One region of the Paraglaciecola sp. T6c genome, then DNA from elsewhere that is predicted to be linked to it. Evidence: predicted binding sites of a transcription regulator. Region 1 holds the regulator's gene; each other region holds the start of a gene.
The links. The regulator LexA, encoded in region 1, represses DNA repair genes until DNA is damaged. The targets are predictions, from matches to a motif close to TACTGTATNNNNATACAGTA.
Positions count from the first base shown of each region.

Region 1 (4,295 bases):
TTCTCGGCTCTGTTTTTCTAAGCGACCACGGCCAATGGTTTGTTCCTTCTTAAGAATAGTCAGCACGGCAGCATAACGTTGCAGGGTTTCTTGAATGCTTCGATTCAGCAACCAGAATGAATAAAACGCTTTGCTAGTGGCAGCGGGCGGGCACAGCGTGTCATCTTCAGCGCGCAGCAAACCTATATCGATCATGGTGCTAAGTAAGCGATCTGTATAATTCATCGCTTCTTCGTGGCTCATATAAATAAACAGCTCGCGCTGCAGCAAAGGATATAGCTGGCCAACGAGGGAGATGACTTGCGGCCTTGCCAAGCCTTTGTGGGCAAATACAATGGCGCTGACTAAGCCAGGTAGGGCAAACAAATGCAAAATATTATTGCGATAATAGGTCAATGCCACCGCATTTTTGCGTTTTAGGGAGATGATAGTGCCAAAGCTGTCTTGGGATACTTCGAGCTTATTTAGCTTTAACGTATTTTCTACCAATGCTTTGCCATCAAGCTCAGGGATGCTAGATAAGTCACTGTAAGGCGCGGCCTTTAACAAGTCTAGGTAGTCGTCAATGGCGCGTTCAAGTTCATCCTGTGCCATTGCATGCTTCTTAGCGGAAAGTAAACACATGGCGCACAGTGACATACCGCTGACAGCGGCCGCTTGGTTGATTCGGCCCATAACATCATTGGCTAAGGTATTCACGGCAGGGGTTAACCAACGTGGTTTTTTATCGGGTTCTAAATTTTGTGCTTCACGCCAATCTGGCACTTCGCTATCAAGAAAGTTGCTTAAATTAATTGGATCACCGAAATTTAAAAATCCGTTTCCGTAGTTTTTCAGCTTACGTACCGCGGAGAACACCTGAAAAAAAGATTCTTTCTTTTTGTCTGTTCCTTTGAGCTCTTTCAAATAGCTTGAAACTTCCATAACGTGCTCGTAGCCAATGTACACAGGTACAATACTGACGGGGCGGTTAATGCCTTTAATCAGTCCCTGAAGGGTCATGGCTAACATACCTGTTTTAGGCGGTAGTAAGCGACCTGTTCGACTTCGGCCTCCTTCAGGATAATACTTCACGGAATAGCCTTTGTTGAAAAGTAGCTCTAAATACTCTCTGAATACCGCGGTATACAGCTTGTTGCCGGCGAAGCTGCGACGTAAGAAGAATGCGCCACATTTTCGTAAAATTCCGCCAATCGGCCAAAAATTGAGATTGATACCCGCAGCAATATGCGGTGTAACTAAGCCTTCGTGATAGATGACATAAGTTAAAAGGAGGTAGTCCATGTGGCTTCTATGGCACGGCACGTAGATAATTTCGTGGCCATTTTGCGCTAACGCCCTGACTTTATCGGCATGTTTTACTTCAATGCCGTTGTATACTTTGTTCCATATTTTTGTGAGTAAGCGGTCGCCAATTCTTACTAACCCTTCGCGATAATCTGCGGCAATTTCATCGACATATTTCTTCGCTTTGGCTTGTATCTGGTGATTTGACTGCTTCTTGCTGCGCGCTTCGTCGCTAACTGCTTGGCGAACAGAGTCTGCGCCCAATACTGCGTTATATAATTCCTGTCGTTCGAGTAACATTGGGCCTATGAGATTTTGGCGGCGACGATGAAAGTGCGTGCCCGCTAAGCGGATAAGCTTGTGGCCTATTTCTTCATCACTGCCTTTTAAATCTGCCATGGTGCGAGAGGATACAGCCTTGCTGTAACAAACGAAGTTATCTCTACCTAAAAACAGCACAATAAAAAACTTACGTAACCAGTTTGGAGATACCTGATTAGCGATAATATCTGACCAGCCGGATAGCTTTCGGCCGGGTGCTCTGCCCCAAAAAATGGAAACGGGGACGATTTGCAAGTCTAACTCTGGGTGCTCTCTGTGGAGCTGGAACAGACGAGTAACATCATCTGCAATTTTGGTGATCTTCACTTTTCGAGTAAGCAAAGAACGTGGTTGTTGTAAAAACAAACATGCGGGTAATTCCTTACCACCGATTTGCACCGGCTCGGAGGGCTTAGGCAAGCCTAGGGAATTGGTAGACATTTTTAAAGCAAATTGATCAGTGACCGAGTGTGTGCGCAATAGATAAATAATGGGTTTGGTGTTATCGATCCCAAGTTCGGTCGCTATATCTGTAGGAATGCTATTAACTTTAACCAGCCATTTTAGCGGAACAGATATCATTGTCAGCAGCAGTTTATGCAGCCATGCCATAAGAGTGGTACCTAGATAATGAAAGACCTGTATAGGATACCACGTTATTCGGCTTTTCCACCCCGCGTAATCAGTTTACAGGTCAGAGGTCTTATAGAAAATTACCTTTAATAAACAACAAAGAAGAAAAATTTGAGATTTAGCAACGACTGTATATACTCACAGTTAAACTGTATGAAACAACAGGCTGTGTATGCGTCCACTAACTCCCAGACAAGAAGAAGTCTTGCAACTGATTAAAACCACCATGCTAGAAACAGGCATGCCGCCAACACGTGCAGAAATAGCACGGCACCTTGGTTTTAAATCGGCAAATGCGGCTGAAGAACACCTCAAGGCTCTGGCTCGTAAAGGAGCAATTGAGATCTTGCCCGGCACGTCAAGAGGTATCAGGCTCACTGAGCCTTTAGAAGATCAATTAGAAGACCAAGGTTTGCCGCTTATTGGTCGTGTTGCCGCCGGTGAGCCCATTTTGGCTCAAGAGCATGTTGAAATGCATTACAAAGTTGACCCAAGTTTATTTAAACCCAGCGCTGATTTTTTACTTAGAGTTAGCGGCATGAGTATGAAAGACATTGGTATTTTGGATGGTGATTTACTGGCCGTGCATAAAACAACGGATGTGCATAATGGTCAGGTGGTAGTTGCGCGAGTAGATGAAGATGTAACCGTTAAACGGCTTGAGCGAAAAGGTCGACAAGTCGTACTACATGCTGAAAACGAGGATTTCCAACCTATTAAAGTCGATCTAGCGACGCAGCCTTTTAATATCGAAGGTATCGCTGTGGGTGTTATTCGTAATGCTGACTGGATGTAGTTGAACATTTTTCAGGCAGTTTGCTGTTACATTATTGATCATTTTCGAGCTTCGCAATGGAGTTCGAAAATATTATTTTATTCCATGAAAACATCCCATCTTACCTACCTCATATTGCCTTTTCGCATATCATTTAATCTATGTGTTTGTTACTGAGTTGTTAACGTAACACACTGATAGGCTGATTAAAATTTGGTCAATTGAATATAAAATATACAAAAAAACTGGACTACTCCCCCTATTTTGAGTAATGCTTGTTACACGATTAACAAGTCAGTAACAAAACTTGTCGCGTGCTGAACCTTACAATAATAAATTAGAACGTAGAGTTTGATGGTTATCACCACTATTTTACGCGTTTGACAAGCAGGGGGTCGAGTGAAGAAAATTTCGTTGAGTGTTATGGCAATGTTAGGTGCATTTAATTGCAGCACCGCTTTTGCAGATTCAGTGTCCGACTTAGATCAGTACCAATTAAACATGCGCAAAGGTGTGACTGATATCAGCGCCGAGGTATATGACCTACATATGTTGATGTTCATCATATGTGTGGTTATCGCTGTTGGTGTGTTTGGCGCTATGTTCTACTCCATTTTATTTCATCGTAAATCTCGTGGGGCTAAGCCTGCAAACTTCCACGAGAGTGTTAAAGTTGAAATCGCTTGGACCGTCATCCCTTTTATTATCCTCATTGTAATGGCTATCCCTGCAGCCAAAACGTTGATCGCTATGGAGGATGCCAGTGAACCGGAAGTGACGGTGTTGGTAACAGGGTCACAATGGAAGTGGCACTACAAGTACATGGATAACGACGTCGAATTTTATTCTCGCATGGCAACTCAAGCCGATGAAATCACAGGTAAATTAGACAAGGGTGTTAATTACCTCTTAGAAGTAGACCAACCTTTGGTGATCCCTACCGATAAACGTGTGCGTTTTCTTATTACCTCAGACGATGTTATTCATTCTTGGTGGGTACCAGACTTCGCAATCAAGCAAGACGCTAATCCAGGTTTTATTAATGATGCTTGGGCTAAGGTCAATGAACCGGGTATTTACCGTGGGCAGTGTGCTGAATTATGCGGAAAGGATCACGGGTTCATGCCGGTTGTGGTTATCGCAAAAGAGCCCGCCGAATATGATAAGTGGATAGGCGAGCGTCAAGCCATCCAAGAACAGGCAAAAGCTGAAGAGCAAAGATTACTAGCAATGAACATGAGCAAAGAAGAGCTCATGAGCAATGGTCAAAAAATTTACA
Region 1 is NC_008228.1:5,109,015-5,113,309, reverse strand. It holds gene plsB (glycerol-3-phosphate 1-O-acyltransferase PlsB) at 1-2,220, opposite strand, end outside; gene lexA (transcriptional repressor LexA) at 2,414-3,037, shown strand; gene coxB (cytochrome c oxidase subunit II) at 3,440-4,295, shown strand, end outside.

Region 2 (4,295 bases), 1.6 Mb from region 1:
TGTACTAAGACATTTGCTTCATGAGCGAGAAATGAACGAGTTTGCTCAGAGCTATCCGCACCACCAAGGTCTGGAATTCGTTGAACAAGTTCTTGAGTACTTCAATGTTAGCTATTCGGTGCGTGATAACGAGCGTGAGCATATTCAAAGCCAAGGTCGCTTGGTTATTATTGCCAATCACCCCATCGGCTCGTTAGACGCCCTAGCCCTCATAAAATTGGTTAGCGAAATCAGAACTGATGTAAAAGTCGTGGCAAATCAAATGTTGATGACAATCGCCCCGTTACACTGCATGTTGTTACCGGTCAATAACATGGCCGGCGGCACCGCAAAAGATCATATTCACAACATTCAGCAGCATTTAGAGCAAGAAGGCGCACTACTGATATTCCCTGCGGGGGAGGTGTCTAGGCTGCGCCCTCAGGGAGTGCGAGATACCCATTGGCACAGCGGCTTTTTGCGTATTGCGCGTCAAGCAAAAGCCCCTATCCTGCCAGTATTTATTGATGCTAAAAACTCCCCCCTATTTTATGGTGTATCCATGCTATATAAGCCATTGGCGGCCATGCTACTGGTCACAGAAATGTTTAAACAAAAGCGTAAGCATTTGCCCATGCGTATTGGCGAAGTGATCCCATTTGAATCCTATGCCAATGATAAAATTAATCGCATCCAGCAAGTTAAATTACTCAAAAAGCATCTCTATCGGATCGGCACGGGCAAACAAGGCATTTTTGCCACCCAAAAAGCCATTGCTATGCCAGAAAACCGCACTGAACTAAGCCGTGCAATAAAACGTGATTGTGAGCATTTAGGGGAAACCACCGATGGCAAAGCAATCTACTTATATCAATACAAGGGTAGTTCACCCATCATGCGCGAAATTGGGCGCCTGCGTGAAATAGCGTTTCGCGCCGTAGGTGAAGGCAGTCACCGCAGACGCGATATTGATCAATACGATACCCAGTATTTTCATTTGATTCTTTGGGATCCAGACGATCTAGAAATTGCCGGCGCTTATCGTTTTGGTGATGCTAAAAAGTTACTGGCACAAACCGGAACCGATGGTTTGTACTCAGCCACGCTATTCAATTATACCGACGCAATGCAGCCGTATTTTGAAAAAGGACTTGAGCTCGGCCGAAGTTTTGTACAGCCCAGGTATTGGGGTAAACGTAGCTTAGATTACTTATGGTACGGCATAGGGGCATTTTTGCAGCGCCACCCTGACTATCGCTATTTGTTCGGACCTGTTTCCTTGAGCGATACCTACCCTAAAGCGGCCAAAGACTTGTTAGTACAATTTTACCGCTTGTATTTTACCCACAAAGACACTATTGCCACCTCTAAAACCCCCTATCATTTGGCGACCGATTTAGCTGAAAGTTTTACTGGCGGTGATTATAAGAAAGATTTTACCCAACTAAAGCATATGCTGGCCAACATGGGAGTGGCGGTTCCGACGCTGTATAAACAATATACGGAAACCTATGACAACGGTGGCATTCATTTCCTAGACTTTAATATTGATGCTGATTTTGGCAATTGTATTGATGGTCTAGTCTTAGCGGATATTCATATGCTCAAAGCGAAGAAAAAAGCGCGTTATATGCCGCACAATGCTGCTAAAGAAGAAAAAGATGCCCCTAACATCAAGGGAGAAACTAAAGAAATGACATTAAAAAAAGCAAGTTAATCTTATGCTTCTAAGTGATAAAGAGCCACCTACTGAACAGCCATAGGCGGCCTGACGGTCGCCTTTTAGCTTACATTTAAAAATTTTCGCTCAGCGATTCATTGTTTACTGGAGTGGGTATAAGTTCTCAGTATTGAGCCGTGATTGAGCCCTGATCCTTAGGCTTTCTTTTTACTAAGGGCGACTACTTCAGCTTTTTCGTCAGACAGTACAGACTTTGCCTCAGTACCTTTGAACATCTTGCCAACCGCATCTTTATTTTTAGACAGCATGATCGCCAAATCCTCTAAAACGTCAGCTTCGAACTTCATCCCCTTAGCTTCAATATACTCGGCTAGGTTGTCTGCTACTTCTAGCATTTTGTCGTACTTATCGGCTTCTTTTTTATCTGCGGTCACAAACTTTTCAACCCCTTTATGCTCAACGACGTATCTGGTAATAATGGCCATATTTGTATCCTCAATTGCGTGTCTGTACAAAATATAGCACAACACCTGTTTTTATGTACAGTTCATTTTTACCGCCGTGCACATATAAAAAAACCAGCCTATGGCTGGTTTTTGTTAAAGCAAAATCACAATTAGCGATTAGTGCCCTTCACTAACCTGATTAACGGTGTAACGAGGGATCTCAACCACTAAATCTTCATCTTTAATAATAGCTTGGCAACCTAAACGCGAATCAGGCTCTAGACCCCAGGCTTTGTCGAGTAAGTCGTCTTCTAACTCATCACTCTCGTCAAGCGATTCAAACCCTTCACGCACAATGACGTGGCAGGTGGTACAGGCGCATGACTTCTCACAAGCATGCTCAATGCCTATACCGTTTTTCAAAGCAACATCCAATACTGTTGTGCCAGAAGGCGCTTCGAGTACGGCACCATCTGGGCAAAGCTCAGCATGAGGTAAAAATATAACTTGTGGCATCTGTTGTTTCCTTAAATCGAAAAATTAATTCTGACGCTAAATAAAATTAAATGCTGTCGACCGTATGACCGGCTAATGCCTTTTTGATCGAGTGATCCATACGTTTTTCTGCGAATATTTGACTCGCTGCATCGGCCGCGCTAATCGCTTGCTTTATCGCATCGATATCATCATTTTTGCCTGCGATATCTAATACCTCTAAGCTAGCTTGAATAGTGCCGATTTCCGCCGCACTCAATAGCTCAGCTCCATCTGCATTCAGCGCAGCTTGTAGGGCTTCATGTACTCTTGCAGCTTCTACCTGTTGCTCTTTCAACATGCGGGCCTGCATGTCGCCTGTGGCGTTCTGCATGGACGCTTTAAGCATGTCGCTGATTTGTGACTCGTCTAATCCATAAGAGGGTTTAACTTGGATCTCAGCTTGAACGCCACTGGATTTCTCCATCGCCATCACGTTAAGCAGACCATCTGCATCTACCTGAAAGGTGACACGAATGTGCGCAGCGCCAGCCGCCATCGGCGGTATGCCGTGCAACGTGAATTTGGCTAGCGAACGGCAGTCGTCAACCAATTCGCGCTCACCTTGCAACACGTGGATCATCATAGCCGTCTGGCCATCTTTGAATGTCGTAAATTCTTGCGCTTTCGCCACAGGAATAGTGGTATTCCGGTGAATGACTTTCTCAACCAAACCGCCCATAGTTTCCAAGCCAAGAGACAGTGGTAATACGTCCAGTAACAGCATTTCACCGTCAGGCTTGTTACCTACTAGAATATCAGCTTGAATAGAGGCGCCAATGGCCACCACTTTATCAGGATCAATAGAGGTCAAAGGGGTTCGGCCGAAGAATTCGCCCACTTGCTCACGCACATAAGGTACGCGAGTTGAACCGCCAACCATGACGACTTCTAGCACTTCGTCTTTTTCTAACTCGGCGTCTTTCAGCGCCCTGCGACACGCGCGTAATGTACTTTTCGTTAAGTCAGCAATCAAACCTTGAAAGGTTTCTCGACTAATAGATAAGCTGAGAAGCTTTTGCTCGTCATCGGCAAAATCCACTGTAACAGTGTCATTGTCGCTCAAGGACTCTTTAGCAAACTTTGCTTTGTCCAATAGGACCCGATGCAAACGTTTTGACAACGCCCCCTCTAGGCCAAGCTGCTGGCGAAAATGCTTAACAATCATGTGATCAAAATCATCGCCGCCTAATGCCGAATCACCGCCAGTGGCTAATACCTCGAATACCCCTTTGCTCAAGCGTAAAATAGATATATCAAATGTGCCGCCACCCAAGTCATAAACGGCAATCACGCCCTCTTGGGCAGTGTCTAAGCCGTAAGCGATGGCGGCCGCTGTGGGTTCGTTTAATAGCCGCAACACTTTTAATCCCGCTAGTTGCGCGGCATCTTTAGTGCCTTGGCGCTGCGCATCATCGAAATACGCAGGAACCGTTACCACAGCGCCGCTTAGCTCTTCACCCAAGCTCTGTTCTGCACGTAAACGCAGGGTGGTGAGTATTTCAGATGACACCTCAACTGGATTCACTTGACGGCCGGTAACATTCAACAACGGCGAGTTCGGGTTTGACTCATCGAAATCATAAGGCAAGTCTGGATAACTGCGGCGAATATCATTGAGACTACGACCCAAGAAACGTTTTACTGAAACAATG
Region 2 is NC_008228.1:1,489,205-1,493,499, reverse strand. It holds gene PATL_RS06340 (GNAT family N-acyltransferase) at 1-1,696, shown strand, start outside; gene PATL_RS06335 (YebG family protein) at 1,855-2,145, opposite strand; gene fdx (ISC system 2Fe-2S type ferredoxin) at 2,284-2,622, opposite strand; gene hscA (Fe-S protein assembly chaperone HscA) at 2,669-4,295, opposite strand, start outside.
Region 2: a site for LexA is predicted at 2,189-2,208, ahead of PATL_RS06335 (YebG family protein). Genes of this name have one in related genera too.

Region 3 (4,295 bases), 970 kb from region 1:
TCAAAATCGGGGTTTATATAACCTGGCGCCTCATCTTGACCCGTTGCCCCCACTACAACGCCAATTCCCTCAGGCGCACTCTTCCATTGGCGGTCAGCTAATATAGCAAATCCCACATCACCGTAGATCAAGCTGCCATAGTAGCTACTAATACCACTTGGATTGGGCGTTGTATCAAATCCTTGAGGATGGTGTGACGTATTGGTTTTGTGCACAACGTTAATCATAGAAATAGGTTGAATGTATCCCCCTAGAATGCTCGCAGACGGGTCACGTTCAATGTGTTGCATGGGTGCACCGCCCTCTCCCCATAAGTTACCTTGTAGTACATCGTGATCATCCGGTAAACATACCGTCGGACGGTCGCGCATCACCTCTTTAAATGACCAACCAAATTGATAGTACATGCGTAAATAATTCAGTGTTGCGCGCTGCGCTGGCGCCCTAACATAACCAAAACCACCGTGATGTTCGTATAGCTGATCACCAGAGAAAAACACTAAGTCTGGGTTAAGCTTTTGTAGGTTTTCAGCCACTGGAGCATATGGAAATGCGTAGTCGTTTTGGCAGGTCAAAGATGCCATACGCAAAGGCCTGTCTTTGGGATTTGCTTGAATGGTCCCTGAGTATATGTCTGGTGTGTGTGAGCCATCTTTGCGTAATTGATTGTATATCACCCGAAACTCTGTGCTTTGGCTCTCGTCCCAGTTTTCATGGGTGAAGGTCGCTAATGATGCAGCTGGATCAATCTGGCTATGCCCTAATGAATTCCACTGACCACGGCGCTTAACTTGAAGCTCTACGCTCTGATTGTCTTTTGCCCCTAGGGGCCCAAGTAATGCACTGAGTTTGAGCACAAATCCCTTTTCGCTTTGTGAATCGCTCAAGGTATACATAGTCCACAAAATGGGGCCGAAGCGCTGCTCTGGTAAGTACTCGAATGCGCTTCCCGCCATACGCCAGTCACTAAAACGGTAGCGGCTACCATTATGCTCTTTGGCATCAGTTTGAAAATCAGTTGCTGGCAACGCAAAATTACTCACAAGGGCTACGTTGCCGAGCACTTCATCTGCTGACACCAGCAATGAATGCCCCACAAGCAAACGTTGATCTTCTGCTAGATGCACCTCCACATTGAGTAACATCGCGCCGACTTGCGGCTTACCCGAAATGATTAAATCCACTGGTTTATCAGCAATATCAATTTTCAGAGGTATTCGCTCGCTGCCAACAATTAAGGTGTTTTTAATCACCCCAACATCATATCCTTCGCGCACAAAACAATTACTGCGGTATTCATTCAGCTCACTGCGCGCGCCTAGGCGCACACCGCCACCACCGTCGTTTTCATTTGGCGCTAGATTTTGTAAACATACACGTATTTCAAAGTCACCTTGTTGATGTTTTAACTGATGCGTTAGCGAATGAACACTGCGATTGCCACCAGGGTTAATGCAATGAGCATGACCTTCTTTTACTTGCCAATCTTCCATCGGGTTAGCCCAAAACTCGCCCCCAAGCCAAACACGATCATGGGTTTGCTGCCAATTATCCTGCATTTGAGTAACGCGCTCAGCGTCAGCATTTACCGCTGATTTTGCTAGTGTGGTATCCGCTTTTTGATTCTGCAACGAGCGAGCACAGCCTGCACTGGCTGCAAGCACTCCGGCTCCTACCCCTGCTCCTACGAATTTAAGTGCGGCCCGGCGCGACATAATTTCTGGTTGCGTACAGTTATCATTGCTACTTTTCATCTGGGATCACTTTGAAAATTGTTTATTGTTAACATTAATTATACAAAGTAGAAAACAAAAAACCACTACTTTTTTGACTTTTATGAATACGGTTTCCCTCTCACGTGCTCTGTCCCCAAAGGGGATATTCCAACATTGTAAAAGCAAGGTAACATTCAAAAACAAATCGCTCTGGCTACACCCAAGTAAAATTAATTGCTACACTACTGTCTTTACATACAGTCACATTACCTTAAGCACCATTTCAATGATCCTATATATAGCGGAGAAGCCCAGTTTAGGCCGTGCAATTGCGCAAGGCTTCAGCGGTCAGCAACAAAAGCATGATGGCTATATCACCCTAGGAAATGGCGATTGCGTCACTTGGTGTATAGGTCATTTGCTGGAACAAGCTGAGCCTGATAAATACGACCCTGCTTACGCAAAATGGGCTTTGCAGCACCTGCCTATCGTGCCGCAAGATTGGATATTGGTACCCAAAAAAGGCACCAGCAAACAGTTATCGGTCATAAAACGTTTATTGAAAACAGCATCTCAGGTGGTCAACGCGGGGGATCCAGACCGTGAAGGTCAGCTTTTAGTGGACGAAGTCATCACCTACTGCAAAGTTAAGCGCGATATTATCGATAACGCTGGGCGTTTACTGATCAATGATTTAAACCTAAACGCAGTTAAAAAATCCTTAACTAATATTCGCCCCAATCGTGAATTTACTGGCTTGTCCATCTCTGCCCTTGCACGCTCAAGAGCGGATTGGTTATATGGGCTTAACTTAACCCGTGCTTACACTCTGCTCGGCCAGCGCGGCGGCTACTCAGGTGTGCTGTCGGTCGGCAGAGTACAAACCCCAGTACTGGGTTTAGTGGTCAGGCGGGATGCAGAAATAGCCCAGTTTAAATCGAAACCCTTCTATGAAGTCATGGCGACGCTCGCCACTCAAACCGAGCAACCATCCCAAACGTTCACAGCAAAATGGCAGCCAAGTTCAGCTTGCGAGCCTTATCAGGATGAAGAAGGTCGCGTGATTGTTAAGAAACTCGCAGAAACCGTGGTCAATAAAACGCGGGGCCAACCGGGTGTCGTTGAGTCTTATACGGTGAAGGATAAACAAAGTCCGCCCCCCCTGCCCTATAACCTGTCGGCGCTGCAAATTGATGCGTCGAAACGCTTTAACTTGTCACCTAAGGCAGTGTTGACTGTGTGCCAGTCTTTGTACGAGCGTCACCAGTTAATCACCTACCCCCGCTCTGATTCGCGTTATTTACCCATGGAGCATTTCAGCGAAGCGACAAAAGTATTAAGCGCCATTAAAGCCAATGCACCAGAGCAGCAAAGTGCCGTGGAGAATGCGAATAGTAAATTGAAATCAAAAGCATGGAACGATAGCAAAGTAGATGCTCACCATGCGATTATTCCCACCTCTCGCAACAAGGCCATATCAAGCTTAAGTGGCGATGAGGCGAAAATTTATCAATTGATTGCTACCCAGTACATCATGCAGTTTTATGGCCCCCATAAGTATCAAGAACAAGTAGCCGTGGTGACGATCGCTGGGGGGACCTTTGTAGCCAAAGCAAAAGCCACCACAGATAAGGGCTGGTTGGTATTAACCAAGCAAAACGGCGTAGCGATCCCAGAGAACGGCCAAACAAAAAACGAACCTGCATTACCAACCCTGGTGAAAGGCCAAGCGCTCGATTGTGTTGACTCTCAGCTAGTGGAAAAGCAAACCTCGCCCCCTAAACACTTCACCGAAGCGACCTTACTTGCCGCCATGACAGGCATCGCCCGCTATGTGCAGGACGCTAACATCAAGAAAATTCTTAAAGACACAGACGGTTTAGGCACAGAGGCAACCAGAGCCTCGATTATTGATTTATTGTTTAAACGACAGTTTATGCAAAAAAGTGGCAAGGAAATACACGCCACACCCACGGGCAAGGCGCTGATATATGCCCTGCCCAGCGAATCAACCCAACCCGATATGACCGCTATATGGGAGGCCAATTTGGATAAAATTTCCCAACGTAAAATGCGTTATCAAGATTTTATGCAACCTCTTACGCACACCATTGGCGAGTTAATTAACGCCAGTCAGCGCATCGATACCAGTCAGTTTGCAGGCCTTGCCTCAACCAAACCTGCGTACAAAAAGAAGTGGCGTAAGAAGAAAAAGGCCAGTTAGTATGCTTCTCTATAAAAGCCGCTAGCGCATAGTGACGCTAGCGGTTTCTTATGTTTTGCAGATGCCGCAAAATAGCAATCCGCAAATGTTAATCACAGAATTATGACTATTTACGACGACGTAACGCAATGCCGAATAAACCTAGCGCTAGCAAAGCTAACGAGCCAGGAGCAGGTACGTTGGTTGCGTCAGGAGTTGTGGTTACGTTAGTTGGTGTAATGCCATTGGCAAAAACGGTAGCTGAGCCTTCAACGTCTAATATCCCATACAAAGATGAGCGAGGTCCATCGCCGTAGAATTTGAATCCCCCCCAGCTTTGACCATATTCTAATGCACCATCAAAGTAGCTATACCAA
Region 3 is NC_008228.1:887,786-892,080, reverse strand. It holds gene PATL_RS03970 (alkaline phosphatase D family protein) at 1-1,754, opposite strand, end outside; gene PATL_RS03965 (DNA topoisomerase III) at 2,002-3,939, shown strand; gene PATL_RS22340 (PEP-CTERM sorting domain-containing protein) at 4,046-4,295, opposite strand, start outside.
Region 3: a site for LexA is predicted at 1,959-1,978, ahead of PATL_RS03965 (DNA topoisomerase III). Genes of this name have one in related genera too.